DNA from 3 places in the Bradyrhizobium sp. SZCCHNS30572 genome. Region 2 is predicted to be linked to each of the others. Evidence: predicted binding sites of a transcription regulator. Region 2 holds the regulator's gene; each other region holds the start of a gene.

Region 1 (5,944 bases), on a different contig from region 2:
TGCGATGTGCGGCTTCGCCAACTTCGCCAGCCTCGGCATCATGATCGGCGGCCTCGGCACCATGGCGCCGACCCGGCGCGACGAGATCAACGCGCTCGGCCTGAAATCAATCGTCTCGGGCACCCTCACCACCTGCCTGATGGGCGCGATCGTCGGCCTGCTGACGTGAGCTGAGCTCGGTCGTCTTCGGGAGAAGCAGCGGCGCGATCCGGGCCATCACGAGCTGCGAGCCCGCCGCCGTGAGATGCGCGTGGTCGAACGACAGCGGGACGTCGCCGACCGTGAGCGGACAGCGTCCGCTCTCGCAGACCGCCGACAGGATCGAGACGTAGGAAAAGCCCTCACCACTCGGCAGCCCCGCCTGCATGGCCGCATCCAGCGCGAAGATGTCCGAGCGGACGAAAGCCACGGGATCCGGCGCCATGCCGCGCAAGGTGGCGCGCGCCAGCATCGAGGGCAGCCGCGCGCGGAATTGCACGGAGGGACCGAGCAGCACCACCGGAATGCCGGCATCACTGAGCCGAGACAGGGTCGACCTGAGGTCGCGCACCATTCCGGCAAAGCGCGGCGATCGGGCATCTTCGAGCCAATCGGCTGACATCACCACCAGATCGGGCCGGTGCGCCGCGAAGTAGTCGCGCATCTGGGCCGCCAGCGCGCGGCAGGCGGCCACGCCCTGCGTCTCCGCGTTGAAGGTCGGCATGCAGGTGGGCTGGCTCGCCTGCATGATGTTGACGGTGTCCGGATCGAGCTCGGCCTTGAGGCCGTGATAGTAGTGCGCGGCAAAGCTGTCGCCCCACAGCAGCAAGTTGGTCTTGCCAGGCACTGGACGGAGACAATCCTCGGGCACGCGCCCGTCCGGCGTCGTGAAGCAGGTGCCGTAGCGATAGACCGGCTTCATGTCGTAGGCGTTGTAGGCGTCCAGCCGCTGCGCCGCGCGGTCGGCGTCCGACACGGCGCCGGCGCGCAACAGACCCACGCCGCTGCCGGCCATCAGCAGCAGGCTTGCCAGCGCCGCAAGACCGAAGGCCGCGCGCGGGGTCGCTGCGAGTTTGCGATGGCGGAACGGCTGCTCGATGAAGCGCCAGGACAGCGTGGCGACTGCGACCGTGAGCGCGAACAACGCCACCCGCTCCCAGCCGTCGAGCGCGAGGCCGGGCTTGGCGAATCGCGCGAAGGCGAACAACGGCCAGTGCCACAGATACAGCGAATAGGAAATGCGGCCGAAGAACGCCGCCACGCCGAGCGGCGATAGCGGGCTACGCGGCACGTTGGCCACGCCGGCGCCGCTCCACAGGAACAGCGCGGCGCCGAGGCATGGCGCCAGCGCGTCGACGCCGGGGAAACCCGGTCCGGGGCGCAACGCCAGAATCGGCACCGCCATCAGCAGCAGCGACAGCGCGCGGGCGCCGCGCTGGGCGAGACCAGGCCGCGGTGCGGGAAGGCCGGATATCGCGACCAGGCTGCCGAGCAGGAATTCCCAGGCGCGCGGCGGGCTGAGAAAGAATGCGCTCGCGGACGCGCCGCCTCGCATCAGCAGCAAACCGAGCGCGAACGAGCCGGCAGCCAGCAGCGCCAGCGTGAAAGTCAGCGCCAGCCTGCGGCCGCGCGCTATCAGCAACACGGCCCAGACCACGATCGGCAGCACCAGATAGAACTGCTCCTCGACCGCGAGCGACCAGGCGTGCAGCAGCGGCTTCTCCACCGCGGCGTGGTCGAAATAGCCCGACTGCTGCCAGAAGAAGATGTTCGAAGTGAAGGTGACGACGGCGGCCGCGGAACGGAAGAATTCGGCGCGCTCGGAGCCCAGCATGTCCTGCGACGCCGGGAGCGCCGCGAACGCCACCATGGCGTAGAGCGCCGGCAGCAGCCGCCGCACCCTCCGCTCGTAGAATTGCACGAACGAGAAGCGGCCCGCCCCGATCTCCGCGGCGATGATGCCGGTGATCAGGTAGCCGGAGATGACGAAGAAGATGTCGACGCCGACGAAGCCGCCGAAGATCGCCGGCGCCTCGAAATGGAATGCGACGACGGAGAGCACCGCGATGGCGCGCAGCCAGTCGATGTCCTCGCGATGTCCTACATCTGAAGCCGGGCCGGCGCCCGCGCTGGCGATGCGGGGCTGCATCGATGCGCGCGTGCGAGGCACGCACGGGATCGTGGGAGCGAACTGGACGACGAAGCGCGGCAACGGAACGGGTACGCCTTTACGCAAGCCCGCGGCGAACACGTCTTACGGATTCGTCGCCGGCCCATCCGTCCCAATGACGCGAGACCGGATGTCAACACACACGCGCGATGGGACCGCCGTCCATCGCACGCGAATGTTTCCATCCATTTCTGTCGGCTTTACGTCGACAGTTCGACGGTTTTGAAGTCGGCCGGCAGGATCACTTCCAGCAGCTCGACGTCGTCGGAATAGTCGAGGATCATGTGCCGGATCTTCGGCGGCTGGGTCCAGCAGCTGCCCTCCTGCATCAGCGTCTCGCCGACGCCTTCGAGGTAGCTCTTCACCCAGCCCTTGAGCACATAGACCATCTGGAAGTCGACCGCATGGGTGTGCAGCTTGGAGACTTCCTGCGGATTGCACGGCGGCAGCATGCGGATGACATGCGCGCGCGCCAAACCGTGCGTCGCGTCGGCGATGCCGAGGTCGCGGTAATGGGCATAAGCGCGCAGGCCGTCGGCCTTGAAGTCCTCCTCGCGGTGATGGCTGATCGCGACCTTCTGTTTGCGGCGGCGCGGCGCCGGCGCTGGTCGCCCCTTGCTCGCCAGCGCCTTGCGCGCCGAGGGCGCAGCCGCCCGGCCCGGCTTGGCGGGCGTCTTCGCCAGCGGCTTGGCGCTAGTTCTCGTAACGGCCTTCGCCGTCGCCTTGCTGCTCTTGCCGGTCTTCAGCGCCGCTGACTTGGCGGCGGCGCGTGATGCGGGCTTGGTCGTCCGGCTCTTGGTGGCCATGGTGCTCTCCCTACGAGTCCTCGTCGCGAGGGTAGCACATATTGGATTGGAGAGGCTCAGCAGCCGCTCCAACAAAGGTCGTCATTCCGGGGCGTGCGAAGCACGAGCCCGGAATCCATTCCTCCGCGCGTTCTGCCGCCCGATGGATTCCGGGCTCGCGCTTCGCGCGCCCCGGAATGACACCGGTCATGAGGCGGCAGCGGTGGCTGTCAGCCTCAATGCAGCCGGAACACGCCGTCGACAGCGCGCAGCTCGGCCGGCTTGATCAGCTTGGAATGCGCCACCGTGACCGAATACAGCGGACCCTCGATCTTCTCCTGCCAGAACGCCAGGAAGTCCTGCAGCGCCGGGAATTTCGGAAACAGGTCGTAGTTCTGCCAGACATAGGTCTGCAGCAGCGAGCGATGGTCCGGCATCCGATACAGGATCTGCGCCGTCGTCAGCCCGTAACCCAGCACCTGTTTCCGAAAGTCCTCGGAAACCTCAACCTTCGACACCATGCCAACCTCCGTTTCTGGAGCGCATGTCCGTGTGGCCATCCGGGATGGAGCCACCCGGCAAAGATGCGCTCACTGCCTAGAAATGTGACGCATGTCCTCAACCCATCTCAAGCTTAAATGTTTAACGACATGTTGAAAAATGCTGCATTAGCAGCCACTTAGCCCAGGTGCTAATACGGGGTTTCATGGTTCGTTCCGCTCCCGTTAACGCTATCGGAACGCTTTGGCAGAGCCCGCAGTTGACTGCTAATTTTTCTGCTACAAGCCCTTGCCCGGCCGAATGCTCTCCCCTAAATCCAGCCTGCGTGCTGGCACTCGCCGGCGCCGACTGCCAAATTCCCAGAAACTGACAATCGCCTCAATAGCTTAGGAGGACTGTATGGCTTTCCGTCCGCTTCACGACCGCGTCGTGGTCAAGCGCATCGACGCCGAAGAGAAGACCGCTGGCGGCATCATCATCCCCGACTCGGCCAAGGAGAAGCCCTCGCAGGGCGAAGTGATCGCGGTGGGCCCGGGCGCCCGCGACGAGAGCGGCAAGCTGGTCCCGCTCGACGTCCAGGTCGGTGACCGCGTGCTGTTCGGCAAGTGGTCGGGCACCGAGGTCAAGATCGACGGCCACGAGCTGCTGATCATGAAGGAAAGCGACATCATGGGCGTGCTCACCGACACCGCGTCAAAGAAGAAGGCCGCCTAAGCCAACCCGCTCAACGCTCACCCTGAGGAGCGCCTGCGGGCGCCCTGCCCAGGGTGAGACGACCAATTCAACTCAGGGAAACCCAATATGTCAGCAAAAGACGTAAAGTTCGGCGTCGACGCTCGCGACCGCATGCTGCGCGGCGTGGACATCCTCGCCAATGCCGTCAAGGTCACGCTCGGTCCGAAGGGCCGCAACGTCGTCCTCGACAAGTCGTTCGGCGCGCCGCGCATCACCAAGGACGGCGTCACCGTCGCCAAGGAGATCGAGCTCGACGACAAGTTCGAGAACATGGGCGCGCAGATGGTGCGCGAGGTCGCCTCGAAGTCCGCTGACGCGGCCGGCGACGGCACCACCACCGCGACCGTGCTGGCCCAGGCCATCGTGCGTGAAGGCGCCAAGGCGGTTGCCGCCGGCATGAACCCGATGGATCTGAAGCGCGGCATCGACCTCGCGGTCGAGGCGGTCGTTGCCGACCTCGTCAAGAACTCCAAGAAGGTCACGTCGAACGACGAGATCGCCCAGGTCGGCACCATCTCCGCCAACGGCGACGCCGAGATCGGCAAGTTCCTCGCCGACGCGATGAAGAAGGTCGGCAACGAGGGTGTCATCACCGTCGAGGAAGCCAAGTCGCTCGAGACCGAGCTCGACGTCGTCGAGGGCATGCAGTTCGACCGCGGCTACATCTCGCCCTACTTCGTCACCAACGCCGACAAGATGCGCGTCGAGATGGATGACGCCTACATCCTGATCAACGAGAAGAAGCTTTCCTCGCTGAACGAGCTGCTGCCGCTGCTCGAGGCCGTGGTGCAGACCGGCAAGCCGCTGGTCATCGTCGCCGAGGACGTCGAGGGCGAGGCGCTCGCCACCCTGGTCGTCAACCGCCTGCGTGGCGGCCTGAAGGTCGCGGCCGTCAAGGCGCCGGGCTTCGGCGATCGCCGCAAGGCCATGCTGCAGGACATCGCGATCCTGACCGGCGGCCAGGCGATCTCGGAGGATCTCGGCATCAAGCTCGAGAACGTCAACCTCTCGATGCTCGGCCGCGCCAAGAAGGTGATGATCGACAAGGAGAACACCACGATCGTCAACGGCGCCGGCAAGAAGGCCGACATCGAGGCGCGCGTGCACCAGATCAAGGCGCAGATCGAGGAGACCACCTCGGACTACGACCGTGAGAAGCTGCAGGAGCGTCTGGCCAAGCTCGCGGGCGGCGTCGCGGTGATCCGCGTCGGCGGCGCGACCGAGGTCGAGGTCAAGGAGCGCAAGGATCGCGTGGATGACGCGATGCATGCGACCCGCGCGGCTGTCGAGGAAGGCATCCTGCCGGGCGGCGGCGTCGCCCTGCTCCGGGCGTCCGAGCAGCTCAAGGGCCTGCGCACCAAGAACGACGACCAGAAGACTGGCATCGAGATCGTCCGCAAGGCGCTCTCCGCCCCGGCCCGCCAGATCGCGATCAACGCGGGCGAGGACGGCTCGGTCATCGTCGGCAAGATCCTGGAGAAGGACCAGTACGCCTACGGCTTCGACAGCCAGACCGGCGAGTACGGCAACCTGGTCTCCAAGGGCATCATCGACCCGACCAAGGTGGTTCGCGCCGCGATCCAGAACGCCGCCTCCGTGGCTGCGCTGCTGATCACGACCGAAGCCATGGTCGCCGAGCTGCCGAAGAAGAACGCCGGCGGCCCCGCGATGCCTCCGGGCGGCGGCATGGGCGGCATGGACTTCTAAGTCCGACGCTTCGTCGCAGACGACAATTGCAAAACCCCGGCAGCGATGCCGGGGTTTTCGTTTGTGC
Region 2 (5,944 bases):
TACCGACGATGCCGTGCGCCAGATGTTCGCCTCCGCCGTCGTCCGCAAGGACGTTCCGGTCGACGAGCAGCTCGCGATGATGCCGTTCAAGGTCACCGACCTCTCCGGGTTCAAGACCATCCGCACGCTCGGGCCGGGCGCCCTGATCCTGGCCGATGGCGAAGAGGACAAGGGCTTCGAGGCCGCGCCCTTCGTGGTGATCGGGCTGGTGGCCGGCGTCGCCCCGGAGGCAGGCGACCGCGCGCGCGTCGCGCAGCAGGCGGCCACCACCATTCCGGGCGTCCGCGAAGCGCGCATCACGATGTCCGAGCCGATCCGCATCGACGGCCAGCCGGCCTATGAGACCCGGATCGACGCCACCAGCGGCAAGGACAATACGCCGGTGACGGTGGTGCAGTGGCTGCGCTTCGGCGGGCCGAACACGTTGCGGATCATCGGCAGCGCGCCGCGCGACCAGTGGTCGGCGGCCTTCCCGCGCTTCCGCGCCGTCCGCGACGGCATCCAGCCGAGAGGCTGAGACCAGCCCGGCATCGGACGTCGTGATCACGTTGGCCACTCGCCGTGAGACGGACTACAAAGTCGCGCCGACAAACAAGAAGCCACGGGCATCGTTGCCCGTGGCTTGTTCATTCGATCGACAGGACGGCAGCGGGACGCCTGCCTAGGCTCGCCGTCAGGCGGCGCTGTTCGACTGATCGTTGCTCGCCGCCGGCGCCGCCTTCGCGCCACCCTTGGACACGCCGACCAGCGCGGGGCGCAGCACGCGCTCGCCGATCATGAAGCCGGCCTGCACGACCTGCACCACGGTACCGGACGGCACCGACGGATCCGGGACCTCGTACATCGCCTGCTGGAAGTTGGGGTCGAACTTCTGTCCCGTCGGATCGAACTTCTTGACGCCGTTCTTCTCCAGCGTGTTGAGCAGCGAGCGCTCGGTGAGCTCGACGCCCTCGATCAGCGACTTCAGGCCCGCATCGGCATTGGCGCGTGTCTCGGCCGGCACGGCATCGAGCGCGCGCTGCAGATTGTCGGCGATATCGAGCACGTCACGGGCGAAGCCGGTGATGCCGTACATGCGCGCATCGGCGACTTCACGGGCCGTCCGCTTGCGCAGGTTCTCCATCTCCGCGAGCGTGCGCAGCATCTTGTCGCGCGCGTCGGCCGCCTCCTTGGCAAGGGCCTCGGCCGAGCCGGCCTCAGGATCATCGGGCATGATGTAGGGCTTGGAGACGACGGGTTCGCTGGCCTGCGCCGGGTTTTCCGGATCATTCTTATGCAGGTCGGGATCGGTCATGGACAGACTCGCAAGTTCGGCTGACGGGTTTGGGGGATATGGGGCGGGATATCGTGCTTTGGGCGTCGAAAATCAAGCGCAGCCTGACCATTGCGCCCGGAGGCGCTGTCCGCGGGTGAACCAAGTCACGCGTCAGCCACCCAGCAGCCGGCTGACCAGACGCGCGGCATAATCGACCGTCGGAATCACCCGGGCATAGTTGAGCCGGGTCGGACCGATGACGCCGAGCACGCCGACGATGCGCCCCGTGGCGTCGGAATAGGGCGACACGATCGTCGACGAGCCCGACAGCGAGAACAGCTTGTTCTCCGAGCCGATGAAGATGCGGACACCTTCCGCGCTCTCCGCCCGTCCGAGCAGATCGACGACGCCGCGCTTGGTCTCGAGATCGTCGAACAGCCGCCGGACACGCTCGAGATCTTCGAGCGCATGCAGGTCCTCGAGCAGGTTGGCGTGGCCGCGCACGATGAGCTGCCGCTCGTCGCTGTCCCCTCCGGACCAGCTCGCGACTCCGGCGGCGATCACCTTCTGCGTCAACTGATCGAGCTCAGCACGGTCATGCGCCAGCGCGGTCTCGAGCTCGAGCCGCGCTTCCGCCAGCGTCCGTCCTCTGATGCGGGCATTGAGGAAATTGGACGCCTCGGTCAGCGCCGACGACGGCACGCCCGGCGGCAGGGTCAGGACCCGGTTCTCGACCTGTCCGTCTTCACCGACCAGAACGACGAGCGCGCGCTCGGGCTCGAGCCTGACGAACTCGATGTGCTTCAGGCGGGTGTTGGATTTGGCGGTGAGAACCACGGCAGCGGCACGGGTCAGACCCGACAGCCGGGTCAGCGCTTCGTCCAGCGCCGCTTCGACCGACTGCGCCTGGCCGACGGCCGCGAGCTGGCTCTGGATCGACTGCCGCTCGGCCTCCGTCATGTCACCGACCTGCATCAGGGCGTCGACGAAGAAGCGCAGGCCAGCCTCGGTCGGCAACCGGCCGGCCGAGGTGTGCGGCGCGTAGATCAGGCCGAGCTGCTCGAGATCGGCCATGACGTTGCGCACCGAGGCCGGCGACAGCGGAACCGCGATCAGCCGCGAAATGTTGCGCGAGCCGACCGGTTCGCCGGTCGCCAGATAGCTTTCGACGATCTGCCGGAAGATCTCGCGCGAGCGCTCGTTCAGGTGCGCCAGACCGGCCGGCGGTGTCATCAGGTTGATCGGATCGTGGTGGGCCACCAGATGAACTCCTCCCAGCTGCCTATAATGTGTCCATGCGGCGGCTCGGTGGCAAGCCGGTCGGCGCTCGCGGGCGAAGCCATGATAAACCCTTGCCGCTGCCTGTCCCGGCTCCTACAAGGCCCGTCAAAGTCGGTCTTTCGCGCGCTTTCACGGAGAGAATCATGCGGCCGAGCCGCCGTGCACCGGATGAACTGCGGGCCGTGAGCCTGGAACGCGGCGTCGTCAAATACGCCGAGGGCTCCTGCTTGGTGAAGTTCGGCGACACCCATGTCCTGGTCACCGCCACGCTCGAGGACCGGCTGCCGCCCTGGCTCAAGGGCCAGGGACGCGGCTGGATCACCGCCGAATACGGCATGCTGCCGCGCGCCACGCTGGAACGGACCCGGCGCGAGGCCTCCGCAGGCAAGCAGACCGGCCGCACCGTCGAGATCCAGCGCCTGATCGGCCGCTCGCTGCGCACCGCGATCGACCTGGAAGCGCTCGGCGAGCGCCAGATCACGGTCGATTGCGACGTGCTGCAGGCCGATGGCGGCACGCGCACGGCGTCGATCACCGGCGCCTGGGTGGCGCTGGCCGACTGCATCAAGTGGATGAAATCGCGCAACATGATCAAGACCGAGGTGCTGCGCGCCAACGTCGCCGCAATCTCCTGCGGCATCTACAACGGCACGCCGGTGCTGGATCTCGACTACGCCGAGGACTCCGAGGCCGAGACCGACGCCAATTTCGTCATGACCGGCGACGGCCGCATCATCGAGGTGCAGGGCACGGCGGAGAAGACGCCGTTCACCGAGGCCGAATTCCTGGCGCTGATGGCGCTCGCCCGCAAGGGCGTCGCGCGGCTGGTCGACCTGCAGAAGATGGCGGTCGCGTGAACAGCCCGCACCGCAAGCTCACCGGTCGCATCATCATTGCGACCCACAATCCCGGCAAGCTTGCCGAGATGCGCGAGCTGCTCGCCCCCCATGGCGTCGAGGCGGTGTCGGCCGGCGATCTCGGCCTGGACGAGCCGGACGAGACCGGCGAGACCTTCCAGGCCAACGCCCGCATCAAGGCGGTCGCCGCGGCCAGAGCCGCGCAGCTTCCTGCCTTTGCCGACGATTCCGGCATCGTGGTTCATGCGCTCGATGGGGCGCCGGGGATCTATTCGGCGCGCTGGGCCGGACCGGACAAGGATTTCGGCGGCGCGATGACGCGCATCGAGCGCCTCCTGCAGGAGCGGGGCGCGACTGGTGCCGACAAGCGCAGCGCCCATTTCGTCTCGGCGCTGTGCGTGGCGTGGCCGGACGGTCACGTCGAGGAGGTCGAGGCGCGGGTCGACGGCACCCTGGTCTGGCCGCCGCGTGGCACGGCGGGCTTCGGCTACGACCCGATGTTCCTGCCAGAGGGCCACGACCGGACCTTCGGCGAGATGACCAGCATCGAGAAACATGGCCTGCCGCCGCTCGGGCTCGGCCTGTCGCACCGGGCGCGCGCCTTCGTGAAACTCGCGGAGATCTGTCTTGAGCAGCGCTGACAGCGAAGCGTTCGGCGTCTATGTGCACTGGCCGTTCTGCCTGTCGAAATGTCCGTATTGCGACTTCAACAGCCACGTCCGGCATGCCGCCATCGATCAGGACCGCTTCGCCCGCGCCTTTGCGCAGGAGATCGCGACCACGGCCGCCCGCATTGGGCCGCGCACCGTCACGTCGATCTTTCTCGGCGGCGGCACCCCGTCGCTGATGCAGCCGCAGACGGTCGGCGCCATTCTCGACGCGATCGGCCGGCACTGGCACGTCGCTGGCGATGTCGAGGTGTCGCTCGAAGCCAACCCGACCAGCGTCGAGGCGACCCGCTTTGCCGGCTATCGCGCCGCCGGCGTCAACCGGGTCTCGCTCGGCGTCCAGGCGATGGACGATGCGTCGCTCAAGATGCTCGGCCGCCTGCACACCGCCGAGGAGGCGATGAAGGCGGTCGCGATCGCGCGCCATGCATTCGAGCGCTATTCGTTCGATCTGATCTACGCGCGGCCCGACCAGACGCCGGCGATGTGGACCGAGGAGCTGACGCGGGCGATCGGCGAGGCGGCTGAGCATTTGTCGCTGTATCAACTGACCATCGAGGAAGGCACGCCGTTCTTCGGCCTGCACGCCGCGGGCAAGCTGAAGACGCCGGACGAAGGCCTGGCGCGCACCTTGTACGACGTCACGCAGGAGATCTGTGGCCGTCACGGACTGCCGGCCTATGAGATTTCCAATCACGCCCGGCCCGGCGCGGAGTGCCGGCACAACCTCGTCTACTGGCGCGGCCACGAATATGCCGGCATCGGCCCGGGCGCCCATGGCCGCCTCGACATCGGCGGCATCAGGCACGCGACCGCGACCGACAAGCGGCCGGAGGCCTGGCTGATGCGGGTCGAGTCCAACGGTCATGGTGTGATGACCGACGACGAGCTCAACCGCGAGGAGCGCGCCGACGAATTCCTGCTGATGGGGCTGCGACTGGCCGAGGGCATCGACCCGCAGCGCTACGCAAGGATCTCCGGCCGCACGCTCGATCCGCGCCGCATCGCGCTGCTGCGCGAGGAGGGCGCGATCGCGGTCGATCCGGACGGGCGGCTGCGCGTGACCCAGGACGGCTTTCCGGTGCTCGACGCGGTCGTCGCCGACCTCGCCGCCTGAGAAGTGCTGCGACTCACGTCGCGCTGAAACTCTTCGGCGCGCCGGCGACCGCCTGTCCGCCACCCGAACCGACGCGCATCACCGCAAGCCCGCGCTCATTGGTGCCGTCGCTGCGGAACCGGAACAGCCCGTCGATGCCGGCGAAGCCGGATGCATTGGTCAGGACATCGGGCGCGAAACGCTGGTTGCCCTGGGTGCGCGCCAACGCGGCCACGAGCGCCACCGCATCATAGGCGAGGGTCGCCGTACGTACGGGATCGCCGCCGAATCGCGTCCGGTAGCGGCCGGCAAAGGCGCGGAAGCCGGAGGGATCCGGCGCGGCATAGAGGCCGCCCTGCAGGCTGGCGCTGGCATAGACGCGCGGATTGTCCCACAGCCCTGTGCCGAGCAACTGGATGTTGCGCAGATTGGCGCCGGCAGCGGTCAGCGCATCGGCCGTCGCCGCGACCGATTCGCCGTCATCGGCCAGCAGCAGCGCATCGGCGCCGCCGAGCGCCTGCGCCACCGTGCGCGCAGGCCCGTTGCGGTCGCCGGAATATTTCTCGAATGCCACGATGCGTCCGCCGCGGCGGCTGACCGCGGTCTTGAACGCCCCCTCGACGACGGTGCCGTAGGCATTGTCGGGCAGCAGCGCCGCGAACGAGCGTTTGCCGACGCTGGCGGAATATTCGACGATGCGGCTGGCATCGGACTCCGGCAGGAAGCTGAGCAGATAGACGCCGCGCCCCGCCACACTCGAATCGGTCGAAAAGGCGATGACCGAGAT
Region 3 (5,944 bases), on a different contig from region 2:
GTTGGTCACCTGCACGTAGTCGGCGAGATTGAACTGCCGCTTGAACGGCCGCGACGAGATGCCCTGATAGAGGTATTCGCGGGTCTCCTTGTCGCCCTTGCGTCCTTCCACCGTGAGCACGTTGTGCTCGGCGGTGATGGACAGTTCGTCCGGAGCGAAGCCCGCCAGCGCCAGCGAAATCTGGTAGCGGTCGTCGCCGATCCGCTCGATGTTGTACGGGGGATAGTGGTCCTCGACCGCGCGCTGGGTCTCGTCGAGCAGGTCGAACAGACGGTCGAAGCCGATGGTCGAACGCCACAGCGGAGAGAAGTCGTAGGTCCTCATAGCCAAGTCCTCCTAGGAGCAAGATGGATACGAAGGAGCGCCGAGCCGATGCGGACTTCAAAGTCCCGGAGATGTCCGAGTACCAAGAGACTTCTGAGTACCAGACAACCGGTCAGCGCCCAGATTTCGACCGGGCCCTGATGGCACCCGGCGCCGCCGAAGCGGCAGCAGACGAATTAGAAAAGCCGGCATCCATTTCAAGAGGAACGGATCGATTTTTTTCGCAGCCTTTTTCGCAGCGCAAAACCCGTCAGGCGGCCACGGCGGACAGCCGCTGCAGCCGCATCGTCGCCTCCCGCAGCACGCTGACCAGCCGGTCGCGCTCGCGCTGATCGATGTCGCCACGCGACAACACGGCCTGGCAGTGCGCCACCACGCGTTGCTCGCTCTCGATCAAGAACCGCGTCAAGCGACGGGGATCGCCCATGCTCATGACGGAGGTCGGGTTGGGCGGCGGATGATCGTATTGCCAGGCTGGCATGATCGGGCCTGCGAGCTCGCGCTGCTGATGAGACCGGGCGGCGCGGCAGCGCTCAACCACACCTCCCGTCGACCGTCGGTCCGATCACAGCCGGCTCACTGAACGCAATTGTGGCCGGTTCTGGACGAACTGCGATCGCCAACCTGATTGATAGCTGCCCGTTGTGGCCGATCCACGACCGCACAGGGCAGCGATCAGTTGTTTGTAGATATTTCCTTCAGGCAGCCGAGGCTGGCTGCGGCCAGCCCCGGCTTCATCAGATCAGAAGTCCATCGACGGCGCGGCCGCGGCGGCGTCCGCCTTCTTCGGCTTGTCGGCCACCAGCGCCTCGGTGGTGATCAGCAGCGAGGCGACCGAGGCCGCATCCTGCAGCGCGGTACGGACCACCTTGGCGGGGTCGATCACGCCGGCCTGCACCAGATCCTGGTACTCGCCGGTCGCGGCGTTGAAGCCCCAGCTGTAGGTATCCTTCTCCAGCAGCTTGCCGACCACCAGCGAGCCGTCGTCACCGGCGTTCTGCACGATCTGCCGCACCGGCACCTGGATGGCGCGCCGGACGATGTCCACGCCGGCCTTCTGGTCGGCGTTAACAGTCTTGACGCCGTCGAGCACCTTGGTGGCGCGCAGCAGCGCGACGCCGCCGCCGGGCAGGATGCCCTCCTCCACCGCGGCGCGGGTGGCGTGCAGCGCATCGTCGACGCGGTCCTTGCGCTCCTTGACCTCGACCTCGGTGGCGCCGCCGACCCGGATCACCGCGACGCCGCCGGCGAGCTTGGCGAGCCGCTCCTGCAGCTTCTCGCGGTCGTAGTCGGAGGTGGTCTCCTCGATCTGCAGCCTGATCTGCTGGGTGCGCGCCTCGATGTCCTTCCTGGCGCCGGCGCCGTCGACGATCGTGGTGTTCTCCTTGTCGACCACGACCTTCTTGGCGCGGCCGAGCATCGACAAGGTGACGTTCTCGAGCTTGATGCCGAGATCCTCGGAGATGGTCGTGCCGCCGGTGAGGATCGCGATGTCCTCCAGCATGGCCTTGCGGCGATCGCCGAAGCCCGGCGCCTTGACGGCGGCGATCTTCAGGCCGCCGCGCAGCTTGTTGACGACCAGGGTGGCCAGCGCCTCGCCTTCGACATCCTCGGCGACGATCAGCAGCGGCTTGCCCGACTGCACCACGGCTTCGAGCAGCGGCAGCATGGTCTGCAGGCCCGACAGTTTCTTCTCGTGGATCAGGATGTAGGGATCCTCGAGCTCGACCCGCATCTTCTCGGAGTTGGTGACGAAATACGGCGAAACGTAGCCGCGGTCGAACTGCATGCCCTCGACCACCTCGAGCTCGGTGTCGAGGCTCTTCGCCTCCTCGACCGTGATCACGCCCTCATTGCCGACCTTCTGCATGGCCTCGGCGAGGAAGCGGCCGATCTCGTTGTCGCCATTGGCCGAGATGGTGCCGACCTGCGCGATCTCGTCATTGCTGGTGATCTTCTTGGCGTGCAACTTGAGATCCTTGACGATCGCGTCGACGGCGAGATCAATGCCGCGCTTCAGATCCATCGGGTTCATGCCGGCGGCGACCGACTTTGCGCCTTCCTTGACGATGGCCTGGGCGAGCACGGTGGCGGTGGTGGTGCCGTCGCCGGCGAGATCGGCGGTCTTCGAGGCCACCTCGCGCACCATCTGCGCGCCCATGTTCTCGAACTTGTCCTCCAGTTCGATCTCCTTGGCGACCGTCACGCCGTCCTTGGTGATGCGCGGCGCGCCGAACGATTTCTCGATCACGACGTTGCGGCCCTTGGGACCGAGCGTGACCTTCACGGCATTGGCGAGGATGTCGACGCCGCGCAGCATGCGATCGCGCGCGTCGGTCGAAAACTTCACGTCCTTGGCAGCCATGTTCGTCGTCTCCTTTCTCTCGATGACTGTCAGTTGAGGGAATCAAGCGGCCTTCTTCGCCGCCACGGGAGCTTCGATGATGCCGAGCAGATCGCTCTCCTTCATGATCAGCAGATCCTTGCCGTCGATCTTGACCTCGGTGCCCGACCATTTCCCGAACAGCACCCGGTCGCCGGGCTTGACGTCGAGCGGCACCAATTGCCCCTGCTCATTCCGCGCGCCAGGACCCGCGGCAACGATCTCGCCCTCCTGCGGCTTCTCCTTGGCGGTGTCGGGAATGATGATGCCGCCCTTGGTCTTCTCCTCGGCATCGATACGGCGCACGAGCACGCGGTCGTGCAATGGACGGAAATGCATGCACATCCTCCTTTACAGATCAGCGATGTCATAAGCCTCGGGTCCCATCAGGCCCCCGAGCGAGCAACGACCTAGGAAAGCCGAACTTTTCGTTCAAGAGGGTCACGTAAATTTTTTGGCACTCTCGGGGAACGATTGCCAGTGCGGCTCTTGAACCGGGCCGGCCGCTTTCCCAGTTCTGTCGTCGCCAAAAAATCCTGATCGCGCTTGTTGGGGATCACGATGCAGCTTCCGCCTTTTCTCCGGGCCGTCCTGGCGCCTGCCATTCTGCTTTGCCTGATGACCGGGCCGGCCTTGGCCCAAATTCCCGATCTCAAGCTAGGCCGGGTGCCGACGCTGGCCCCGCTGGTCAAGGAAGTGACGCCCGCCGTCGTCAACATCTCGGTCGAAGGCAAGGTCCGCCAGGACAATCCGCTCTACCAGGACCCGCTGTTTCGCGAGTTTTTCGACGTCCCCAAGCAGGTCGAGAAGCAGATCAGCGCCACCGGCTCGGGCGTCATCGTCGATGCGCAGCGCGGCTACGTCATGACCGCCAATCACGTCGTCGAGCACGTCACGACAGTGCAGATCCGCACCAAGGATGGCCGCAAATTCGCCGCCCGCCTGGTCGGGCGCGATCCCGCCACCGATATCGCGCTGCTGCAGATCAGGGACCCCATCGACCTCAAGGCCATCGCGCTTGGCGACAGTGATGCGCTCGAGGTCGGCGATTTCGTGATCGCCGTCGGCAACCCGTTCGGTCTTGGCCAGACCGTCACCTCGGGTCTCGTGAGCGCGCTCGGGCGAACCGGCCTCGGCAAGCAGGGCTACGAGGATTTCATCCAGACCGACGCGGCGATCAATCCCGGAAATTCCGGCGGCGCGCTGATCAATCTGCGCGGCGAGCTGGTCGGCATCAACACCGCGATCATCTCGCCCGGCGGCGGCAATGTCGGCATCGGCTTCGCCGTCCCGATCAACATGGCGCGGCGGGTGATGGAGCAGCTCGTCGCCAACGGCCGCGTCGATCGCGGCCGCATCGGCGTGACCCTGCTCGACCTGGATGCGCCGGCCGATGGCCGGATTCAGGGCGCGCGCGTCGCCGACGTCACCGTGGGCTCGCCGGCCGAACGCGCGGGACTGCGCAAGGGCGACATCATCGTGAAGGCGAACGACATGCCGGTGCGCAGCGCCACGCAGGTGCGCAACCTGATCGGCCTCACACCGGTCGGGCAGCGCGTCCGTCTCGTGTTCGAGCGCGACCGCGCGCTCGGCAATGCGACGGTGGAGGTCGCGCCGGTCACCGAAGAACGTGCGCGCGCGAGAACCTCGGGCTGAGAATTCAACTTCAGTTCGTTGTTAGCTGCGCGTACCACGTGGAGTAAATTTTTACCGTGCATCAAGCATGCAGCGAGACGCCGATACCTCTCTAAACGCCTGTTAAGTGCTATCGCGCTTATTGCAACCCCGCGGAGGTATTGAAATGCGGGGTGATGGTTTGGCGTTCAGTTTGCCACGCTGGCGCGTGACGCGCTGGCTGGCCGACCCGGGATATCCGGTGTCATCAGATATCCGCCGCGCGTTGACGCGTGAGCTCTACGGCTGCTGGTCGGTGTTCGCCGGCGGCGCCATCAACACCGTTGCTGTCGCCGCAGCGCTCGCACTGCGTACGCCGAGCCCGCTCTTCATCACCTGGTTCGTGCTCGAAGTCGCGATCTGCCTGTCGCGGCTGATCGTGATGATGATTGCCTACCGCCGCGCGCGCGAGCGGCTGGCGACGCCGACCGACATCCACATCCTGCTGTCGGTGGCCTGGAGCGCCAGCGTCGGCTTCGGCGTCGGCATCAGCCTCGCGTCCGGCGACTGGGTGGCCGCGTCACTGACCTGCATCTCCTCGGCCGCCATGGTGGGCGGCATCTGCTTTCGCAATTTCAGCGCGCCGCGCCTGGTCGGCACGATGATCCTGTTCAGCATCGGCCCCGTCATCCCCGGCGTCGCGACGTCGCATGAGCCGTTGTTGTTCGCGATGTATCTGCAGATGCCGGTCTACTTCCTCGCCATGACCGGCGCGGCGTTCCGGCTCAACAAGATGCTGGTGGCGGTCATGCAGGCCAAGCGCGAGAGCGACGAGCGGGCGCGGCTCGATCCACTCACGGGCTTGCGCAACCGCGCCGGCCTGATCGATGCGCTGCAGAGCAGGCTCGACGCCGGCGGCGATCGCAGCTTCGCCGTCCTGTATCTCGATCTCGATGGCTTCAAGCCGGTCAACGACACCTTCGGTCACGCCGCAGGCGACGAGCTGCTGAAGATCGTCGGCCGGACGCTGCGGCAGACCGCCTCTCGCGGCGACGTCATCGCCCGGATCGGCGGCGACGAGTTCGTGGTGCTCGCCGGCGATCCTGCGCTCGACCACGCGCTGGCGCTCGGCGAGCGCATCATCGAGGTGATGACCTCGCCGATGGCCCTGCCGGGCGGCGCGCATGTCCAGATCGGCATCAGCATCGGCATCGCCGTCGCGCCCGAGCACGGCACCGATCCGGAAGCCCTGCTGTTCGCGGCGGACGCCGCATTGTATGAAGCCAAGTCGAGCGGGAAATCCTGCTGGCGATTGGCTTCGGCCGAAGCCAATCTCGCAGCGCTGCGCAAGATCGCCGGCGGCGATCTCGCGGCGAAGTCGGTCGCCAGCGCGGCGTGAGTTCAGCCTCGTGCAAACAATCAGCGCCGTCGCGGTCGTAGCCCGGACGCGCGCCTGCACTACCGTGGCATCTCCGCGAGCGCGGCGAGGATGCGGGCCCAGGAGCGGATGCCCTTGTGGTAGCTCTTGAGGTCGTACTTCTCGTTCGGCGAATGGATGTTGTCGTCGTCGAGACCGAAGCCGACCAGCAGTGAATCGAGACCGAGCGTCTTCTTGAAGTCGGT

What was found. The regulator HrcA, encoded in region 2, represses chaperone genes, less so after heat shock. The targets are predictions, from matches to a motif close to GTTAGCACTCNCNNNNNGNGAGTGCTAAC.
Region 1: a site for HrcA is predicted at 3,763-3,791, ahead of groES (co-chaperone GroES). Genes of this name have one in related genera too.
Region 3: a site for HrcA is predicted at 3,161-3,189, ahead of groES (co-chaperone GroES). Genes of this name have one in related genera too.

The regions. Positions count from the first base shown of each region.
Region 1 is NZ_JAUESY010000005.1:112,781-118,724, forward strand. Features, by position in the region: gene QX048_RS14755 (NupC/NupG family nucleoside CNT transporter) at 1-169, shown strand, start outside; gene QX048_RS14760 (acyltransferase family protein) at 107-2,128, opposite strand; gene QX048_RS14765 (cupin) at 2,350-2,955, opposite strand; gene QX048_RS14770 (usg protein) at 3,171-3,455, opposite strand; gene groES (co-chaperone GroES) at 3,835-4,149, shown strand; gene groL (chaperonin GroEL) at 4,237-5,877, shown strand.
Region 2 is NZ_JAUESY010000004.1:530,971-536,914, forward strand. Features, by position in the region: gene QX048_RS13610 (hypothetical protein) at 1-517, shown strand, start outside; gene grpE (nucleotide exchange factor GrpE) at 674-1,294, opposite strand; gene hrcA (heat-inducible transcriptional repressor HrcA) at 1,427-2,515, opposite strand; gene rph (ribonuclease PH) at 2,680-3,393, shown strand; gene rdgB (RdgB/HAM1 family non-canonical purine NTP pyrophosphatase) at 3,390-4,034, shown strand; gene hemW (radical SAM family heme chaperone HemW) at 4,021-5,178, shown strand; gene QX048_RS13640 (penicillin-binding protein activator) at 5,192-5,944, opposite strand, start outside.
Region 3 is NZ_JAUESY010000011.1:245,669-251,612, reverse strand. Features, by position in the region: gene QX048_RS30200 (Hsp20 family protein) at 1-324, opposite strand, end outside; gene QX048_RS30195 (hypothetical protein) at 575-805, opposite strand; gene groL (chaperonin GroEL) at 1,067-2,689, opposite strand; gene groES (co-chaperone GroES) at 2,732-3,046, opposite strand; gene QX048_RS30180 (trypsin-like peptidase domain-containing protein) at 3,269-4,363, shown strand; gene QX048_RS30175 (GGDEF domain-containing protein) at 4,509-5,720, shown strand; gene QX048_RS30170 (M20/M25/M40 family metallo-hydrolase) at 5,780-5,944, opposite strand, start outside.